Linked DNA regions of Saccharopolyspora erythraea NRRL 2338. Each later gene encodes a partner of the first gene's protein in a complex. Links are inferred from orthologs where the notes say so. Each region holds a gene or a part of one and is shown in the gene's direction. Other genes may lie near its edges.

What was found. Proteins that work in one complex are often made in the same cells at the same time.
Region 2: the proteins of uvrB (region 1) and SACE_RS32145 are in contact, whole or in part, in a crystal structure (PDB 7EGT), measured with the Thermus thermophilus proteins. The link is inferred for Saccharopolyspora erythraea NRRL 2338 from one-to-one orthologs. Residues at the interface, in WP_096411307.1 of Thermus thermophilus: Glu23, Leu25, Arg26, Asp27, Gly28, Glu29, Arg30, Phe31, Arg55, Glu326, Asp327, Phe328, Glu379, Ser382, Gln383, His398, Gly400, Arg401; in WP_096412145.1 of Thermus thermophilus: His654, Arg656, Phe657, Gln666, Asp668, Glu669, Lys680, Arg681, Leu682, Ser683, Lys685, Tyr686, Ala687.

Annotation. Positions count from the first base shown.
Region 1 is NC_009142.1:6,060,583-6,063,544, reverse strand. Bases 45-2,940 are described here. They hold uvrB (excinuclease ABC subunit UvrB), read left to right. Parts: upstream 45-363; coding sequence 364-2,517; downstream 2,518-2,940. Other genes in these bases: SACE_RS26165 (hypothetical protein), read left to right, coding at 2,776-2,940; SACE_RS26175 (SPW repeat protein), read right to left, coding at 45-70. In the rest of the region: more of SACE_RS26175, read right to left, coding at 1-44; more of SACE_RS26165, read left to right, coding at 2,941-2,962. UniProt on the Escherichia coli protein: The UvrABC repair system catalyzes the recognition and processing of DNA lesions. A damage recognition complex composed of 2 UvrA and 2 UvrB subunits scans DNA for abnormalities.
Region 2 is NC_009142.1:7,479,592-7,482,808, reverse strand. Bases 37-3,187 are described here. They hold SACE_RS32145 (UvrD-helicase domain-containing protein), read left to right. Parts: upstream 37-365; coding sequence 366-2,987; downstream 2,988-3,187. Other genes in these bases: SACE_RS32140 (LysR family transcriptional regulator), read right to left, coding at 3,150-3,187; SACE_RS32150 (DedA family protein), read right to left, coding at 37-78. Outside these bases: more of SACE_RS32150, read right to left, coding at 1-36; more of SACE_RS32140, read right to left, coding at 3,188-3,217. UniProt on the Escherichia coli protein: A helicase with DNA-dependent ATPase activity. Unwinds DNA duplexes with 3'-5' polarity. Translocates on single-stranded DNA with 3'-5' polarity. Initiates unwinding more efficiently from a nicked substrate than double-stranded DNA.

The DNA of each region.
Region 1 (2,962 bases):
CGGCCCGGTCGTAGCGGGCGCGCAGTTCGGCAAGGTCAGGATGCCCGGTGATCGGTGTACTGGTGGACATCACACCACCTCCAGAAGCGGCTGCGACCGTCCCCGGTGGCAGAGCCGCCGGAGCGGTCGACCCCAGTATCAGCCCGCGGAAGCCGTTCGGCAGCGGCTCACCGGCAACCAGGGACGCCAGTGCCAACTGCGTTGCGGGAGGCGCGGCGGCGGTCTGTGGCGGCGGTGACCGGTGTGGCGCCTGGGGCGGCGCGGCGGCGACATCGGTGCGGTGTCGGTGCCTGGGGGTAGCGTGGACAACCGACGGCGGCGACGCCGGGAAGTGTCCACCCCCAAGATCTGGTTCGGCAGGCTATGGCTTTCGCGACTGAGCACCCCGTCCTGGCCCACTCCGAGTTCCGCCCCGTGAGCGACATCCCGCGCACGGGCGGGCGCTTCCGCATGGTCAGCGACTACCAGCCCGCGGGCGACCAGCCGCAGGCGATCGACGACCTGGAGCGCCGCATCAACTCGGGCGAGACCGACGTGGTGCTGCTCGGCGCCACCGGTACCGGCAAGTCGGCGACCACCGCGTGGCTGATCGAGCGGGTCCAGCGGCCCACGCTGGTGCTGGAGCCGAACAAGACGCTGGCCGCCCAGTTCGCCAACGAGCTGCGCGGGTTCTTCCCGGACAACGCCGTCGAGTACTTCGTCAGCTACTACGACTACTACCAGCCCGAGGCCTACGTCCCGCAGACCGACACCTACATCGAGAAGGACTCCTCGATCAACGAGGACGTCGAGCGGCTGCGCCACTCCGCGACGTCGAACCTGCTCAGCCGCCGCGACTGCGTGGTGGTCTCGTCGGTGTCGTGCATCTACGGCCTGGGCACGCCGCAGTCGTACCTGGACCGCTCGATCCAGCTGCAGGTGGGCGGGGAGACCGACCGCGACGTGCTGCTGCGGGCGCTGGTCGACGTGCAGTACACGCGCAACGACATCGCGTTCGCCCGCGGCACCTTCCGGGTGCGCGGCGACACCGTCGAGGTCATCCCCGCCTACGAGGAGCTGGCGGTGCGCATCGAGATGTTCGGCGACGAGATCGACCGGCTCTACTACCTGCACCCGCTGACCGGCGAGGTGGTCCGCGAGGTCGACGAGCTGCGCATCTTCCCGGCCACGCACTACGTGGCGGGCCCGGAGCGGATGGAGAAGGCGATCCGCAGCATCGAGGCCGAGCTCGACGAGCAACTCGCCAAGCTGGAGAAGCAGAACAAGCTGCTGGAGGCCCAGCGGCTGCGGATGCGCACCCAGTACGACATCGAGATGATGCGCCAGGTCGGCTTCTGCTCCGGCATCGAGAACTACTCGCGGCACGTCGACGACCGGCCCGCCGGTTCGGCCCCGGCGACCCTGCTCGACTACTTCCCGGACGACTTCCTGCTGATCATCGACGAGTCGCACGTGACCGTCCCGCAGGTCGGCGGCATGTACGAGGGCGACGCCTCCCGCAAGCGGACCCTGGTCGAGCACGGCTTCCGGCTGCCCAGCGCGCTGGACAACCGCCCGCTGACCTGGGAGGAGTTCGCCGACCGGATCGGGCAGACGGTGTACCTGTCGGCGACGCCGGGCCCGTACGAGATGGGGCAGGCCGGCGGCGAGTTCGTCGAGCAGGTCATCCGCCCGACCGGGCTGGTCGACCCGGAGGTCGTGGTCAAGCCGACCGAGGGCCAGATCGACGACCTGGTGCACGAGATCCGCGAGCGCGCCGAGCGCGACGAGCGGGTGCTGGTGACCACGCTGACCAAGAAGATGGCCGAGGACCTCACCGACTACTTCCTCGAGCTCGGCATCCGGGTCCGCTACCTGCACTCCGAGGTCGACACGCTGCGCCGGGTGGAGCTGCTGCGCCAGCTGCGGCTGGGCGAGTACGACGTGCTGGTCGGCATCAACCTGCTGCGCGAGGGCCTGGACCTGCCCGAGGTGTCGCTGGTGTCCATCCTGGACGCCGACAAGGAGGGTTTCCTGCGCTCCGGCACCAGTCTGATCCAGACGATCGGCCGCGCGGCGCGGAACGTCTCCGGGCAGGTGCACATGTACGCCGACCGGATCACCGACTCGATGCGGCACGCCATCGACGAGACGAACCGGCGGCGCGAGAAGCAGATCGCCTACAACGAGGAGAAGGGCATCGACCCGCAGCCGCTGCGGAAGAAGATCGCCGACATCCTCGACCGGGTCTACAGCGAGTCGGAGGACACCGAGGAGGTGGCCGTCGGCGGTTCGGGCCGCAACGTCTCGCGCGGCAAGAAGCCCAGCGGCGAAGCGGTGGGCAGCGCCGGCCTCCTGGAGGACCGCGACATCAAGTCGATGCCGCGCGCCGAGCTGGCCGACCTGGTCCAGCAGCTCAACGACCAGATGATGAGCGCGGCCCGCGACCTGCAGTTCGAGCTGGCGGCGCGCCTGCGCGACGAGATCCAGGACCTGAAGAAGGAACTGCGCGGGATGGACGCCGCCGGCATCGAGTGAGGCGGTCGGCGCCGCCGGCTCCGTCAGCGGCGCACGACTCGGTCGGGACGCCGTTCTCGGTCGGGATGCAGTACTGGATCTGGGCGCCGCGCCGCCGGATCTCCGTGCGCAGCACCGCGCACAACTCCGTGCGGCGCAACCGCGAAGCCGCACTGGGGATCTGGTTGCGGCTTCGGAAGACCCGGTCTGCCGCGGATTCCCCAGCGCTGGGCGGGAACCCGAGCCGCACCGCCCACGTCCTACGCCACGAACGGGATCGTGCGGGAGTGCACGGTCGAGGCGGCGGGTTCGCGGATGGTGGACGACATGGGGTACGGCACTCTGGAGCTCAGCGACTACGAGCGCCGGTACGTCGCGATGCTCGACGAGCTCCGCGGCGCCGGGGAAGTGGACCTCGTGCACGAGGAACTGGGGCCGGTCGCCGACATCGGGGACGCGCAGAACG
Region 2 (3,217 bases), 1.4 Mb from region 1 along the record:
GCACAACCAGGGATCGAGCGCGGACGCCCAGGCCACGAAGTCCCGTATCGCGGTGTCGATCTCGGCAAACCAGGTCATGCGGACGGCTCGTTTCTGCCTCGGTTCGGTTCCGGGTGGCCGGCGGTCGCCGGACCGACCCGGTGCTCGAAGCGTCCGGCTGCGACGTGTCCCGAGACCCGTGGCGGTCCGGCCGCGCGCCGCCGACCCGGAGGCGGTGTCGCGGGAGCGGGTGCCCGACCACGGTCGCGGTCGGCGCCCCCTCGGCGGATCGGGGAAGTCCCCAGCCGGTCCCCGGATGCGGGCCGGTGCGGGTGCGGGCCGGGACCGCACGGGCTGTCAGGGAGTGCCGGTAACGTGGAGCGGCGATGAGCACCCTTTTCGATCTCCCGCAGGACGGATCGTCCGGACCGGCGGAAACCCCGTCCCAACGGCGCGGACCCGATCCGCAGGACCTGCTGGCGGGGCTGAACCCGCAGCAGCGCGACGCGGTCGAGCACAGCGGTTCGCCCCTGCTGGTCGTGGCGGGCGCGGGATCGGGGAAGACCCGGGTGCTCACCAACCGCATCGCCTACCTGCTGGCCCGGGGCGTGCACCCGGGGCAGATCATGGCGATCACGTTCACCAACAAGGCCGCCGCCGAAATGAAGGAGCGGGTGGCCGACCTGGTGGGCCGCCGGGCGAACGCGATGTGGGTGTCGACGTTCCACTCGATGTGCGTGCGGGTGCTGCGGCGCGAGGCCAAGACGCTCGGCATGTCGTCGAACTTCTCGATCTACGACGCCGACGACTCGCGGCGGCTGATCACGATCATCGCGCGGGAGCTGGAGCTGGACTCCAAGCGCTACCCGGCGCGCACGCTCGCGGTGCACATCTCGAACCTGAAGAACGAGCTGCTCACCCCCGAGGACGCCGCCGAACGCGCGGGCAACGACGTCGAGCGCAAGGTCGCGCAGGTCTACACCGCCTACCAGCGCAGGCTCGCCGAGTCCAACGCGATGGACTTCGACGACCTGATCATGCGCACGGTCGAGCTGCTGCAGGGCTACCCGGCGGTGGCCGAGCACTACCGGCGCCGGTTCCGGCACGTGCTCGTCGACGAGTACCAGGACACCAACCACGCCCAGTACGTGCTGGTCCGCGAGCTCGTCGGCACGAACCGGCCCGGCGAGCCCGACGCCGACTCCGAGGCGGACGCCGACGAGTCCGGCGAGGAGACCGTCGAGCCCGGTGAGCTGTGCGTGGTCGGCGACGCCGACCAGTCGATCTACGCCTTCCGCGGCGCGACGATCCGCAACATCGAGGAGTTCGAGCGCGACTACCCGGAGGCCAGGGCGATCCTGCTGGAGCAGAACTACCGCTCCACGCAGACGATCCTCTCCGCGGCGAACGCGGTGATCCGGCGCAACCCCAACCGCCGGGACAAGCGGCTGTGGAGCGACGCGGGCGACGGCGAGCAGATCGTGGGCTACGTCGGCGACAACGAGCACGACGAGGCCGCGTTCGTCGCCGGGGAGATCGACCGGCTGGTCGACGAGGGCGAGGCGACCTTCAACGACATCGCCGTGTTCTACCGGACCAACAACCAGTCGCGGGTGTTCGAGGAGGTGTTCATCCGCCTCGGCCTTCCGTACCGGGTGGTCGGCGGGGTGCGCTTCTACGAGCGCCGCGAGGTCCGGGACGCGTTGGCCTACCTGCGAGTGCTGGACAACCCGGAGGACACCGTCAGCCTCCGGCGGATCCTGAACGTGCCCAAGCGCGGCATCGGCGACCGCGCGGAGGCGGTGGTCGCCGCGCACGCCGAGCAGGAGCGGATCTCCTTCGCCGCGGCGCTGCGCAAGGCCGCGGCCGGCGAGGTGCCGTTGCTGAACACCCGGTCGCAGCGGGCGATCGCGGGCTTCGTCGAGATGCTCGACGAGCTGCACGGGATCGCCGCGGAGTCCGACGTCGCCGACGTGCTGGAGGCGGTGCTCGACCGCACCGGGTACCGGGCCGAGCTGGAGGACAGCGACGACCCGCAGGACGCCACCCGGGTGGAGAACCTGACCGAGCTCGTCACGGTGGCGCGGGAGTTCATCGAGGCGCGGTCGCCGGAGCCGGCGGCGGCCCCGGGCGACAACGCTGAGGACTTGGACGATGCGGCGGGAGACCTGGGCGAAAACACTTCGGACCTGGGCAACTCCGCGGAGGACGCTGCCGCACCCGGCGACGGCGCGACCGGGGACGAGGATGCGCACGCGTCCGCGGAGGCGGTGGTCGCACCCGCCGAGCCCGCCGCGGAGGACGACGACGAGGCCGCGCTCGGGCTGCCCGCCGACGACTCGCTCTCAGCGTTCCTGGAGCGGGTCTCGCTGGTGGCCGACGCCGACTCGCTCCCGGACTCCGGCGACGGCGTGGTCACCCTGATGACCCTGCACACCGCGAAGGGACTGGAGTTCCCGGTGGTGTTCTGCACCGGCTGGGAGGACGGGATCTTCCCGCACATGCGCGCGCTCGGGGAGCCCGCGGAGCTGGCGGAGGAGCGGCGCCTGGCCTACGTCGGAATCACCAGGGCCCGGCAGCGGCTCTACCTGTCGCGGGCCCTGATGCGCTCGGCGTGGGGCCAGCCGATGACCAACCCGGCGTCCCGGTTCCTCACCGAGATCCCGGACGAGCTGGTGCACTGGCGACGCATCGAGCCTGAGCGCGCGGCGCCGCAGGTGCGCAGCACCTGGGGTCGGCGCAACAGCGGCTTCGACCGCGGCGGCTCCGACTCGGCGCAGGCGGGGCTGGCCGAGCGCGGTATGCGCTCGACCCCGGCGAAGGGCTGGAAGGACGCCGTCGCGATCAAGCTCGATGCCGGCGACCGGGTCACCCACGACAAGTACGGACTCGGCACGGTGATCGCGACCGAGGGCGAGGGGCCGCGCGCGACGGCGACCATCGACTTCGGCAGCTCCGGCACGGTCCGCCTGATGCTGATCGGCAGCGTCCCCCTGACCAAGCTCTAGCCGAGTCCTTCCTGAGCAAGCCCTAGCCGAGTCCACTGACCAAGCCCTGACGACGACCTCCGGTCGGGGCTCACGTTCGGGCCCGGAAGACAGTGCTTGGCCACACCCCGCGGCTCCGAACGGCGGGGTTCTGGGACGGACGCGCGATGTGCGGCCGGGGGGTCACAGCAGCCGCAGCGAGGTCACGGCTTCGCGGATGTGGTCGCGAAGCCACCGGTGCGCGGGATCGG